DNA from 3 places in the Streptomyces sp. A18 genome. Region 1 is predicted to be linked to each of the others. Evidence: riboswitches for the same ligand, from Rfam matches in the RefSeq annotation. Region 1 holds a riboswitch; each other region holds the start of a gene.
The links. A riboswitch is a leader RNA that binds a small molecule or an ion and turns the genes downstream of it on or off. The one in region 1 is predicted to bind cyclic di-AMP.
Positions count from the first base shown of each region.

Region 2: linked by a shared signal. The riboswitch ahead of AC5P1C_RS09250 (transglycosylase family protein) and the one ahead of AC5P1C_RS02195 (M23 family metallopeptidase) in region 1 are both predicted to bind cyclic di-AMP.
Region 3: linked by a shared signal. The riboswitch ahead of AC5P1C_RS41895 (M23 family metallopeptidase) and the one ahead of AC5P1C_RS02195 (M23 family metallopeptidase) in region 1 are both predicted to bind cyclic di-AMP.

Region 1 covers NZ_JBWLKL010000001.1:482,833-487,308, forward strand. Annotated here, with positions in the region: gene AC5P1C_RS02190 (GntR family transcriptional regulator) at 112-825, opposite strand; gene AC5P1C_RS02195 (M23 family metallopeptidase) at 1,032-1,835, opposite strand; cyclic di-AMP (ydaO/yuaA leader) riboswitch at 1,848-2,011, opposite strand; gene AC5P1C_RS02200 (M16 family metallopeptidase) at 2,313-3,698, opposite strand; gene AC5P1C_RS02205 (M16 family metallopeptidase) at 3,695-4,476, opposite strand, start outside.
Region 2 covers NZ_JBWLKL010000004.1:265,939-270,414, reverse strand. Annotated here, with positions in the region: gene eno (phosphopyruvate hydratase) at 1-748, opposite strand, end outside; gene AC5P1C_RS09250 (transglycosylase family protein) at 1,089-1,799, opposite strand; cyclic di-AMP (ydaO/yuaA leader) riboswitch at 1,803-1,994, opposite strand; gene AC5P1C_RS09245 (LysM peptidoglycan-binding domain-containing protein) at 2,177-3,202, opposite strand; gene AC5P1C_RS09240 (cytochrome P450 family protein) at 3,366-4,476, opposite strand, start outside.
Region 3 covers NZ_JBWLKL010000071.1:138-4,613, forward strand. Annotated here, with positions in the region: gene AC5P1C_RS41890 (PP2C family protein-serine/threonine phosphatase) at 79-1,296, shown strand; cyclic di-AMP (ydaO/yuaA leader) riboswitch at 1,518-1,664, shown strand; gene AC5P1C_RS41895 (M23 family metallopeptidase) at 1,676-2,764, shown strand; gene AC5P1C_RS41900 (aldo/keto reductase) at 2,944-3,888, shown strand; gene AC5P1C_RS41905 (PrsW family intramembrane metalloprotease) at 3,885-4,476, opposite strand, start outside.

The sequences.
Region 1 (4,476 bases):
CTCGACTTGGAATCGACATCGGACGCGACACAGGACACTGAATTCGGGCAGCGGAAATAACCCCCCGCCCAATAGCCACCGAATAGCACTTCTTTGTATACGGCGCCTCTGTTAATGCCGGAGGCCCACCGTGTTTACGGGATGTTGCGAATCCCTCACACGATCACGGCCCCGCCCCCGCTCGCCCCGCCCGCCCTGCGGAGGGAAGCGCAGCCGGTGCGCGGCCGTCGCCCGCTCCGTGTGGGCCGCGGTGAGCGACCTCGCCCGCTCCGCGTCCCCGCGAGCGACCGCGTCGACGATCGCGGCGTGCTCCGCCCAGGACTCCGCGGGAGCGGCCGAGGCCTCGACGACGTACATCCAGGCGATCTTGTGCCGGAGCTGGGTGAGCAGCGCCGTGAGCCCCTGACTGCCGGACGACTGGGCGAGCGTCTCGTGGAACCAGCCGCCCAGCGAGCGCAGATCCTCGCTCTGACCGCGCCTGGAGCGCTCCTGGCCGAGCCTGACGAGGCCGCGCAGGACCTTCAGGTGCGCCTCCGTGCGGCGCTGCGCGGCGCGGGCCGCGCCCAGCGGCTCCAGGAGCATGCGGACCTCCAGGAGGTCGGCCGCCTCCTGCTCGGTCGGCTCGGCGACACACGCGCCCGCGTGCCGGCGCGTGACGACGAAGCCCTCGGCCTCCAGGGTGCGCAGGGCCTCGCGCACGGGGACGCGGGAGACTCCATAACGGCGCGCGAGCAGTTCCTCGGTGAGCCGGCCACCCCGCTCGTAGACACCGGAGACGATGTCGTCCCGGATGGCCGTGCATACCGAGTGCGCGGGAATGCGCATGACCTGACCTCCGCCTTAATCCCCGCGAAACGCGGTCGATCGACGCCTGTTCAGTGACTCTATTGCAGAACGACTGAATTTCCGACGGTCGGCCGAAATCCATGGATACTTTTGGCCAAAGGCGGTGCGGGAACGGCGAAAGCCCCGGCTCTCGACGAGCCGGGGCTTTCGGTGAATCGGGTGCGCGTCGCGCGAAACGCCTGGGATCAGACGTTGACGCCGTGCGAGCGGAGGTACGAGACGGGGTCGATGTCCGTGCCGTAATCCTCGCCGGTGCGGGCCTCGAAGTGGAGGTGCGGGCCGCTGGAGTTGCCGGTGGAGCCGGAGAGGCCTATCTGCTGGCCCGGAGTGACCGCCTGGCCGACGGTGACGCTGAGAGACGACATGTGGCCGTACTGGGTGTACGTACCGTCGTTCATCTTGATGACCACGTTGTTGCCGTAGGCGCCGCCCCAGCCGGCCTCGACGACCGTGCCGGAGCCGACCGCGTGGACCGTGGTGCCGGACGCCGCGTGGAAGTCGACGCCGGTGTGGCTGCCGGAGGACCACATGGCGCCGCCGGTCTGGTAGCCCGTGGAGATGGACGAGCCGGAGATCGGGGAGACGTAGCTGTTGAGGCGCTTGCGCTCGGCCTCGCGAGCGGCACGCTCCTTGGCCTCGCGCTCCTTCTTGGCCTTGGCCTTCGCCTCGGCCTCGGCCTTGCGCTTGGCTTCTTCGGCCTTCTTCTTGGCGGCCTCTTCGGCCTTCTTGGCGGCCGCGGCGGCGTCGGCGGCCTGCTGCTGGGCCGTGGCCTGCGCGTCGATGCTCTCGGCGAGCGAGTCACCCACGGAGACGGCCTGGGTCAGGCCGGTGTGCTGCGGAGCCGGTGCTTCGTCGGCGGCGAGCGCCGGAGCGGCCAGGCCTCCGATGACACCGGTGGTGGTGAGGGCTGCGACGCCCGCCACGTTCGCGGTCGTACGCGTGAGGCGGCTCGGGCGACGGTGCTTCCCGGTGGCACGGGTGAACGCCATGAAGCGGCTGATCCTTTCCTTCCTTCTCGCCTACCGGGTTAGCTGACGGGTTCGGAGCAGGAAGGTCTCCTACGAGTCCCTCACCTCTCGGCAAGGTTCCCGATTCACCCCAAGGGGACATGTGGGTCCCCGGCTCCCCTGGCTCGCGCCGTACGGGGACTCGGCGATGACTGTCCGGTGCCGCGGGTGCGGCGTACTGCATGACGAACAGCCGGACCAGACGCTAAGCGGGGCATCTTTCAAACGACAAACGGATCAGAGCTTTTGTAGCGCACGCCACAGGTCAGACACGTAACCTCCATAGCAATTCGGACATATGAGGACCCCGGTGACTTTTTCCAGCCACCGGGGTCCCGATATGTCCTGACTGTCACTCAGCTCGCGACGGCCGCTCGACTCTCAGCGGTCACTCGGCCCGCAGCGGTCTCAGCTCCAGCCCTCTCAGCTCCAGCCGTCTCCAGTCGCCTCAGCTCCTACTCAGCCCGTGACGACACTCACTTCACCGATGCCGAGCGCCCTGACGGGCTCCTCGATCTGCGCGGCGTCACCGACGAGCACCGTCACGAGCCGGTCCCCGGGGAAGGCGCTCACCACGGCTGCGGTGGCCTCCACGGTGCCGGTCGCGGCCAACTGGCGGTACAGCTGCGCCTGGAAGTCGTCCGGCAGGTGCTGCTCGACCTGATCGGCGAGCGTGGCCGCTACGGACGCCGCCATCTCGTACTTGAGCGGGGCGACGCCCACCAGGTTCTGGACGGCGACATCACGCTCGGCGTCCGTGAGGCCCTCGGCGGCGAGGGTGCGCAGGACCTTCCACAGGTCGTCGAGCGCCGGGCCCGTGGACTCCGTGTCCACGGAGCCGCTGATGGCGAGCATCGCGGCGCCCGTGCCATCCGGAGCGGAGCGCAGGACCTGGGCGAACGCCCGCACACCATAGGTGTAGCCCTTTTCCTCACGCAGGACGCGGTCCAGACGCGAGGTGAGGGTGCCGCCCAGGCAGTACGTGCCGAGCACCTGAGCGGGCCACACGCGGTCGTGACGGTCCGGTCCCACGCGGCCGATGAGCAGCTGCGTCTGGACGGCGCCGGGGCGGTCCACGATGACGACACGCCCGGTGTCGTCGGCGGTCATCGGGGGCACGGGGCGCGGCTCGGCCGTGCCACCCGTCCAGGCGCCGATGGTGTCGGCGAGGACGGCGTCCAGGTCGACGCCGGTCAGGTCGCCCACGACGACGGCCGTCGCCGTGGCCGGACGCACGTGCTTCTCGTAGAAGGTGCGCACCGCGGCCGAGTCGATGGCCGTGACCGTCTCCTCGGTGCCCTGGCGGGGGCGCGACATGCGCGAGGTGGCCGGGAACAGCTGCCGGGAGAGCTCCTTGGCAGCGCGGCGTGCCGGGTTGGCGGCCTCGTGCGGGATCTCGTCCAGGCGGTTGCGTACGAGGCGCTCGATCTCACTGTCCGCGAAGGCGGGGGCGCGCAGGGCGTCGGAGAGCAGGCCCAGCGCCTTGGGGAGGCGGGAGACCGGGACTTCGAGGGAGACGCGGACGCCGGGGTGGTCGGCGTGCGCGTCCATCGTGGCGCCACAGCGGTCGAGTTCGGCGGCGAAGTCCTCCGCGGAGTGCTTGTCCGTGCCTTCGTTGAAGGCCCTCGCCATGATCGTGGCGACGCCGTCCAGGCCCGCGGGCTCGGCGTCGAGCGGCGCCTCCAGGTGGACCTCCACGGCGACGACCTGCTGGCCGGGGCGGTGGCAGCGCAGCACCGTGAGGCCGTTGTCCAGGGTGGCGCGCTCGGGCGCGGGGAAAGCCCACGGCCGTGCCGTGCCTGCCTGGGGCTGCGGGTGGAACTGCATCGTTGCGGCCTCGCTCACTTCGCCGCCTCCTCTTCGTCCTCGTCGGTGGCTTCGGCGCCTTCGGGGGCCGCTGTTCCCTCGGTGGGCTCGTACACGAGCACCGCGCGGTTGTCGGGGCGCAGGCGGGCCGCGGCGGCCGCCTTGACCTCTTCCGCGGTGACGTCCAGGACGCGGCCGACGGCGGTGAGGGCGAGCTGCGGGTCGCCGAACAGGACGGCGTACCGGCACAGTTCGTCGGCGCGGCCCGACACCGTGGCGAGCCGGTCGAGCCACTCGCGCTCCAGCTGCGCCTGTGCGCGCTCCATCTCCTCGGCGGTGGGACCCTCTTCCGCGAAGCGGGCGAGCTCCTCGTCGACGGCGGCCTCGATGACGGGGACCTCGACGTCGCCGGACGTCTTCACGTCGAGCCAGCCGAGCGAGGGGGCTCCGGCGAGGCGCAGCAGGCCGAACCCGGCCGCCACCGCCGTGCGGTCGCGGCGCACCAGGCGGTTGTAGAGCCGGGACGACTCACCGCTGCCGAGGACCGTGAGCGCGATGTCGGCGGCGTCGCACGCGCGCGTGCCGTCCTCCGGGAGGCGGTAGGCGGCCATCAGGGCGCGGGCCGGGACCTCTTCCTCGACGACCTCGCGCAGCTCCTTGCCGATCGTGTCGGGCAGCGAGCCGTCGCGCGGCGGCTGCTTTCCGTCGTGCGAGGGGATGGACCCGAAGTACTTCTCGACCCAGGCGAGGGTCTCCTGCGGGTCGATGTCGCCGACGACCGACAGGACGGCGTTGTTCGGCGCGTAGTACGTACGGA
Region 2 (4,476 bases), on a different contig from region 1:
TGTAGAACTCGGACGCGGCGACGTCGAGCGCGAGCGCGATCTGCTCACCGGGGACGTAACCGGCCTGCTTGATGGCCTCGAGGATGAGGTCGAGCGCGGCGCGGTTGGAGTCCAGGTTCGGGGCGAAGCCGCCCTCGTCGCCCAGGCCGGTGGACAGGCCCTTGTCCTTCAGGACCTTCTTCAGCGTGTGGTAGACCTCGGTGCCCCAGCGCAGGGCCTCGGAGAACGACTCGGCGCCGATCGGCGCGATCATGAACTCCTGGATGTCGACGTTCGAGTCGGCGTGCGACCCGCCGTTCAGGATGTTCATCATCGGGACGGGCAGCAGGTGCGCGTTCGGACCGCCCAGGTAGCGGAACAGCGGCAGGTCGCTGGCCTCGGACGCGGCGTGCGCGACGGCGAGCGAGACGCCGAGGATGGCGTTGGCGCCGAGCGAGCCCTTGTTGTCGGTGGCGTCGAGGTCGAACATCGCCTGGTCGATCAGGCGCTGCTCGGTCGCGTCGTACCCGACGAGCTCCGGGCCGATCTGCTCGATGACGGCGAGGACGGCCTTCTCCACGCCCTTGCCCTGGTAACGGTTGGGGTCACCGTCACGGAGTTCGATGGCCTCGAAAGCACCGGTGGACGCACCGGACGGAACGGCGGCACGACCCGTGCTGCCGTCGTCGAGGCCGACCTCGACCTCGACCGTGGGGTTGCCTCGGGAGTCCAGGATTTCCCGGGCTACGACGACGTCGATGGACGGCACGAGCATCTCCTTCTGGGATGTGACGCGGTACGCGGGGCGTTGGCCTCGCGGACACGAGCCTAACCGGCTCCCGGACAAGAGCCAGCCGACCGACCGCCCTGTGGACAAACCGAGAGCAAAATGTTTCCGAACGGAACAAAGCAGTGGGGTCCGTGTGGGGACAAACGGACCCCGCCCCGGTGCGTACGGGGGATACGCGCACCGGGGCGGGGTGGACCCGTGGGGACGGGGTAGCGCCCCGAAGGGGCGCGGGGCTGTGACATATGCGGCTCCGCCGCGTGGGCGCGACCAGCCACGAAGCACCCGCAGACGAACAAGACCGCGAGGCGCCCCGCCAGAACTAGCTCAGGTGGAGCTGCTGGCCCGGGTAGATCATGTCGGCGTTGTCGATGATGTCGCCGTTGAGCTTGTACACCTTGTGCCAGCCGCCCTTGACGTCCTTGGCCTCGGCGATCTTGGAAAGGGTGTCACCCTTCTTGACCTTGTACTCGCCGTCGCCCTTCTTGACCTTCTTGCCGGTCGGGGTCTCGACGGTCTTCTTCGACTCGGTCTTGGGGGCCTCGGCCTTGGGAGCGGCCTGCTGCGGCTGCTCGGTCTGGGCGCTGGGCTTGCTCTGCGGCTGCTGCTGCTCCTGGGTCTGCTGCGGGGCGCTCTCCTGCGCACCGCCACCCTCGTTGGAGGCGCTCGACAGGCCGACGCCGCAGCTCGGCCAGGCACCCTTGCCCTGGCCCGCGAGGACCTTCTCGCCGATCTCTATCTGCTGGGCCTTGGAGGCCTTGTCGGCGGTGGGCGCGTACTTCGTGCCGCCGTACGCCGCCCACGTGGACGACGAGAACTGCAGGCCGCCCGTGTAGCCGTTGCCGGTGTTGATGGACCAGTTGCCGCCGGACTCGCACTGCGCGACGGCGTCCCACTCGGAGTTGGTCGCGGCGGAGGCCGAGCCGGCCGCCATCAGCGGGGCGGCGACTGCGACACCGGTGACGCCGGCGAGCGTGGCGACGCGGGTGGCCTTGGACGGGCGGCGGTGCTTGCCCTTGCTGGAAAACAGCATGAGTGATCCCCTCACCGACGCCTGCGAGGTGAGCTGTCGGGTTCGGGCCGATGAAGTTGCCCGGCCGCGCTTCCTGAGCGCGGCTTAACCCCTAGCCGATCCCGTCCGTCTCTCCGCATCGCTCTCGCGATGCTCAACGGCCGGGCCCGGCGGAAACCTTGGTTCCCCCGCTCCTGCCTACGGCGCATTACGCGACGACTGTTCCCGAACGGCCGTTGGCAGGACTCGGCGTACCGACCGGCGGGGCCCGCTGTGGCGAGCGGTCACGACCGTAGTCATGCGATCGGCCGAAACTCAAAGACGATCAGGGCTTCTGAGACCCATCTCTCACTTGCGCCAATTGGGACATCAAGCGCAAAACGACTCGCCAACTACCCCTACTTTTCGCCCAAATCGAGGCTCTGACCGGGCAGGATGAGATCGGGGTCGGAGCCGACGGACTTCTCGTTCTCCTCGTACAGCTCGGCCCACCCACCCTTCACGTCGAGGTCGTCGGCGATGCCCCAGAGGCTGTCTCCCGAGCGGACCGTGTACGTCCCGTCGGCGCCGTCCTGCTGACGCTCGTCGCCACGGGAGGCGTGCCGGCCCGAGCCCTCGCGAGAGGCGCCGTCGGAGGGCTTGTCGTCCGCGCTGTCGCCGCGGTGACGGCCTTCGCCCTCACCGGCGGAAGGGGTGGGGGTGGGGGAAGTGGCGTCGTCCTGCCCGGACTTGTCCGAGTCGGGCGAGTCGGTGGTGTCACCGGAGTCGGCCGAGTCGTCCGGCTTGCCCGACTCGTCGTGATTCTTGTCTCGCGCCTCGTCGTCGGCCTGGTCGTCGGCATCGGGCTTCTCGGAGGACTTGGTGCCGTCCGAGGGATCGGCCGACTCGCTGGGCGACGCACTCGGCTCACCCGACTCGGTCGGCTCACCCGACTCGGTCGGCTCACCCGACTCGGTCGACTCACCGTCACCGGGCTCGGTCGCGTCCGTCGGCTCCTCGGAAGGAATCGTCGTGATCGGAGCGCCGGGGTCGACGTCGGCGGCGGCGCCGTCCTCGGTGAGGCCGGCGATGGGCGCGCAGCTCGGCCAGGCGTCGGTGCCCTGGTCGTCAAGAACCTTCTCGGCGACGGATATCTGCTGCGAGCGGCTGGCCAGGTCGGCGCTCGGCGCGAAGTCGAGGCCGCCGTACTCCTCCCAGACCTGCTGCGAGAACTGGAGTCCGCCGTAGTACCCGTTGCCCGCGTCCGCGCTCCAGGATCCGCCGCTCTCACACTCCGCGAGCTTGTCCCACGTGGCGGTGTCCGCCGCGCTCGCGCTGGTCGCGCCGAGCAGCGGGATGGCGATGGCCGATCCTGCGACTCCTGCCGCGACGATCAGGGCCGGGGCCTGGCGGGGGCGTCGGTGACGACCATTGCCGGAGAGCATGCGGTTGCCTTTCGCGTGACTGGAGCGACGACTGCGGCACGGGATGCCGAGTCGTCGGTGAACGTAGCGGCACTCGAACGCTTGTTACAAGTCGATGCAGGGGAGATCACGTGAAAGTCACAGTCTTGACGACCCGTCAGCCACAAGGCGCCCCACACCCCGGCTATTTGCTCCGCTGTGCGGGTGCGAACTCCACGGGGAGCGTGCGGAGTCCGCGCATGATGAGCCCGCCGCGCCATCTCAAATCACCAGGTTCCACCGCGAGGCGCAGGTCAGGGAGGCGCCGCAGGAGGGTCGCGAGGGCGGCCTGGCCCTCGAGCCGGGCGAGCGGCGCACCGAGACAGTAATGAATGCCATGGCCGTAGCCGAGGTGTTGGTTGTCGCGGCGGGAGAGGTCGAGCGTGTCCGGCCGGGCGAAGCGTTCCGGGTCACGGTCGGCGGCGGCGAGGACGACGAGGACGGGGTCTCCGGTGGCGATCTCCTCCCCTCCGATCGTCAGCGGCTCGGTGGCGAACCGCCACGTGGCGAGCTCGACGGGCCCGTCGAAGCGGAGCAGCTCTTCGAGTCCGGTCTCCAGAAGACCGGTGTCGCCGCCGTCCTTGAGCGATTCCTGGAGCCGCTCGCGCTGCTCGGGGTGGGTGAGGAGGGCGTACGTCCCGTTGCCGATGAGATTGACGGTGGTCTCGAACCCGGCGAAGAGAAGGATGAAGGCCATGGCGGCGGCTTCGTTCTCGGTGAGGTGCTCGCCGTGGTCGGAGGCGCGGATGAGCCCGGAGATGAGGTCGTCGCCGGGTTCGAGGCGCTTGCGGTGGATCAGCTCGGCGAGATAGCCGCGCATCTTCTTCACCGACCGGGCGACCCCGCCCCTGGGCCCTCCCCCGTGGCGGATCATCATCCCCGCCCAGTCCCGGAAGTCGTCCTGGTCCTCGCGGGGCACGCCGAGCAGGTCGCAGATGGCGTAGATGGGGAGCGGGAAGGCGAAGTCGTGGATGAGGTCGGCCTCCCCCTTCTCCGCGAACTGATCGATGAGCTGCTCGGTCAACTCCTGCACGCGGGGCGCGAATTCAGCGATACGGCGCGGAGTGAAGGCCTTGGAGACGAGGCGCCTGAGCCGCGTGTGGTCGGGCGGGTCGATGTTGAGCAGATGCGTCATGAGGTTCGCGCTGCGCTCGCCCGGGATCCCGGTCTTGCTCTTCGCGTGCGCGGGCTCGCCGTGATGGGCCGGGTTCTTGCTGAGCCGCTGGTCGGCGAGGGCCTGCTTGGCATCGACGTAC
Region 3 (4,476 bases), on a different contig from region 1:
CCCGACGAGGCCCTCACCCGGTCGGCCCACAGCGGTCGCCCCGCGCCGCCGCTCCGGGAAACCTGGATGAGCGTGGTCATGGATCTGGTCCTGGGCGCGGAATTCGGCAGGAGAAGACCGGTGGGGAAGCGAGGAGGAAGCGGCGGGGGTGGCCCCGAGGCTCCCGACGTCCGGCATGAGCGGGCGCTCGTGCGGGCCCTTCCCATGCTCCTGATCGTCGCCGGGGTGGTCTACGACCTCTCGACCCCGCCCGCGTTCACCGCCGCGCCCCTCTTCACCGCCGCCCCGCTCATCGCGGCCCCCTTCTACTCCTTGCTCAACACCTCCCTCATCGGCGCCTGCTCCTGCGCGGCCGTGCTCGCCCTGCACTTCAAGACCACCGTCGCCACCGACGTCGAAGCCGTCACCGAGCTGCTCACGGTGGCGACCGTCGCCGTGCTCGCCGTCGTCATCAACCGCGTCCAGCGCCGCAGCGACAAACAGCTCGCCTCCGCCCGCTCCATCTCCGAGGCCGCCCAGCGCGCCGTACTGCCGCAGCCGGATCCCCGGATCGGCGGGCTCGATGTCGCGGCGCGGTACGAGGCCGCGGACGCCGACGCCTTCATCGGGGGTGACCTGTACGCCGTGCAGGACACCCCGCACGGCGTGCGCGTCATCGTCGGCGACGTACGAGGCAAGGGCATGGGCGCGGTGGCGGCCGTGGCCGTCGTCATCGGGGCGTTCCGGGAGGCCGCCGAGCAGGAGGCCACGCTGGAGGCGGTGGCCCAGCGTCTTGAGCGTGCCCTCGCGCGTGAGGGCACCCGGCGTGACGGGCTCGACGCCTTCGAAGGGTTCACCACCGCCGTCCTCGCGGAGATCCCGCACGGCGACGGTCGCGTACGCCTCGTCAACCGCGGGCACCCGGGCCCGCTGCTCCTGCGCGGCGACGGACGGTTGTGCGCCCTGTCCGCCAAAGAGCCCGCGCTGCCGCTCGGGATGGGGGACCTGGGCGTGTGGCCGGACCGTGCGGACGAGACGGAGTTCCCGCCGGGGTCGATGCTGCTGCTCTACACCGACGGGCTCTCCGAGGCGCGTGACGGCCGCGGCGAGTTCTACGACCCGGCGGCCCGGCTCGGCGGCCGCAGCTTCCCCGGCCCCAACGGCCCGGACGCGCTCCTTGCCACGCTCACCGAAGAGGTGCGGCGCCACACCGGGGGCGGGACGACCGACGACATGGCGCTGCTCGCCGTGCGGCGGCCGCTCGCGACGGGCGACGCGGGGAACGGTGGGGGCGTCGATGTCACCGGCCGTGACTGAAGGACACCACTCCGCATAACAACTGACGTACTGTCAAGGAAGTGTGAAGCTCCGGTGTGTGAAGAAGTGGCGTCAACTCGCCCCGTTCCAGACCGGCGTGTCCCGTTAAGTACGGGCCAGAGGCGTTAACGATCAGCCGGAACGGCTTGGAATACGGCCCCGCTGTCTATTAACGTTCGATAACGCAGCGCGGTCGTCCCAGCCGTCACTCGAGTCGGCTCCGCGCGCACGCGCCTAATCCCGAAAGGGAGCCGGGGAACCACTAATTGGGGTGAATCGGGCATCCGTGCATTCGTGCCGGTTGTTCGTAGGAGACCTTCCTGCTCCGAACCCGTCAGCTAACCCGGTAGGCGAGAAGGAAGGAAAGGAGTGCGCCCCAGTGGCGTCCAATCGCCCTGCCCCCCAAGGCGCGTACGTACCGAAGGACAACGATTTCGGTGGGTACGAAGATGAGTCTTCCTGGGAGGAATGGAATCCCACCGAGGAGTCCATCCGTCCCGTCCGCGGCAGGCACCGCGTCCACAAGCGGGGCGGCGGCGGGCTCGCCCGCAGCTCCACCGTTCTCGGCGTAGGCGTCATCGCCGCCGTCGGCGCGGGCGGCATCGCCACCGCGCAGGGCGGCAAGCCCCCGGTGGCCATCGAGATGCCGGACCTGTCGGCCGTCACGGACTCGCTGCCGGAGGCCAAGTCGCTTCCGGGCGTGGGGTCCTTGATATCCGACGACTCCTCCGACGCCGGCTCCGCCGACAACGGAGTGACGGTCGCCGCCGCGCCGCTGAGCGCCGCCGGGGTCAGCACCACCGACGCCGAGCAGGGCACCACGGACGCGGGCGAGGCACTGCGGGCCCGCATCATGGAGCAGGCAGAGAACCAGCAGGACCAGGCGGACGACGCGGTCCAGAAGGCGGCCGAAGAAGCCGCCGTCAAGCAGGCCGCCGAACAGGCCGCCGCCAAGCAGACCGCGGCCGAGAAGAAGATCGCCGCCGAGAAGGCAGCCGCGAAGAAGAAGGCCGAGGCCAAGGCCAAGGCCAAGGCCGAGGCGGAGCGCCTGGCCAAGCTCGCGAAGAGCTACACCCTCCCCGTCGCCTCGTACACGCTCACCGGCACCTTCGGTCAGCCCGGCTCCATGTGGTCCTCCGGCTACCACACCGGCCTGGACTTCGCGGCGCCGACGGGCACGCCCATCAAGGCCGTCCACTCCGGCACCATCAAGGAGGCCGGCTGGGCGGGGGCGTACGGCTACCGCACGATCCTGGAGCTCGACGACGGCACCGAGGTGTGGTTCTGCCACCAGTCCTCGATGAACGTCAGCGCGGGCCAGAAGGTCACCACGGGCGAGACCATCGGCCGCGTCGGCGCGACCGGCAACGTCACCGGCGCCCACCTCCACATGGAGGTCCACCCGGGCGGCGATTCCACCGGGGTCGACCCGGCGGCGTGGCTGCGTGGCAAGGGCCAGTCGCTCTGAGGATCTGAGGGTCTTCAGACAGCCCCAGTAACCCCGGCGGTCCTGGCGACAACCCCCCGACGTCAGGGCTGCCGGTTCGGCGTGCCTGGTCGGCGTGTCTGGTCGGCGTGCTGTTCACGGACTGGAATCGCCGTCCCGTTGTACGGAATTCCGCGGTCCGCAAGGGCGTTGAGCCCCGTATGACTTCTCTCCGTACCCTTGGCTCGTCCGACCTCGAGGTCTTCCCGCTCGCACTCGGCGGCAACGTCTTCGGCTGGACGGCCGACGAGGCGCAGTCCTTCACCGTGCTCGACGCCTACACCGCCGCCGGCGGCAACTTCATCGACACCGCCGACGTCTACTCGGCCTGGGTGCCCGGCAACAAGGGCGGCGAGTCCGAGACGGTCATCGGCAACTGGCTCGCCGCGCGCGGCAACCGCTCCGACGTCGTGCTCGCCACCAAGGTCGGCTCCCACCCCGACCACAAGGGCCTGTCCGCGAACACCATCAAGTCCGGTGCCGAGGAGTCGCTGCGCCGTCTGCGCACCGACTACATCGACCTCTACTACACGCACTTCGACGACCCGGCCGTCCCGGTCGAGGAGATCATCGGCGCGCTCGACGAGCTGGTCACGTCCGGCAAGGTCCGCGCCATCGCCGCGTCGAACCTGACCGCCGAGCGGCTCCAGGAGTCCCTGGACTTCTCCGACCGCGAGGGCCTCGCGCGCTACTCGGTCCTCCAGCCGCACTACAACCTCGTCTCGCGCGACACGTACGAGGGCACGCTGGAGCAGGTCGCCTCGCGCTCGGGCCTGGCCGCCGTCCCGTACTACGCGCTCGCCTCCGGCTTCCTCACCGGAAAGTACCGCCCCGGCGCGCGGGTCGACAGCGCACGGGCGCAGGGCGCGGGCAAGCACCTGGAGACCGACCGCGGCCTGCGGGTGCTCGCCGCACTCGACGAGGTCGCCAAGGCGCGCGGCGCCGAGGCGGCGACCGTGGCCCTCGCGTGGCTCGCGGCGCAGCCGACGGTGGCGGCGCCGATCGCGTCGGCCCGTACGGTCGAGCAGCTGCCGGCGCTGCTCGCGGTGGGGGAGTTCGAGCTGACGGAGGCCGAGGTGTCGGCGCTGACCAAGGCTTCCGCCTAGCCGCGGTAGGGGTTGTACGCGGGGTAGGGCATCGCCGGTCGGGCGTACGGATATCCGTACGGCTGAGGCTGAGGCTGCTGGTATGGGTGGGGCTGCGGGTATCCGTACGGCAGGGGCACAGCCGCGACCACGGGAGCCGTCGCGCGTGCCGCGTACGCGAGTGCGGGCCGTGCCGCTTCGCGGCGCTCCCACAGCAAGTGCAGCAACTCCCGCTCCCGCAGGACGAAGTCGGCGCCCGCGCGGCCCTTGCGCCCGCGGTGCCGCAGGAGCGCGAGGGACGTCGCGTACGTCTCGTACTCCGCGACCGCGCGCGCCGCGGCCTTGCCCTGGGTGTACGAGGCGTAGTCGCGGGCCAGCGTACGGGCGCGCATCGTGCCGAGCGCGTACGGCTCGGGTGCGGTGAGCCAGCCCGCGAGCGCGTACGCGGGCAGTTCGGTCTGCACGATGCGCAGGCCGCGCTGTCTGAGCCAGATCACCAGCCAGGTGAGCAGGCCGAAGGAGGGCAGCATGAAGACCGCGTACACGGTGAAGAAGCCGTAGTCCCCGAAGCTCGCCGAGCCGTTCCACAGGGCGTGCAGGCCCATCGCC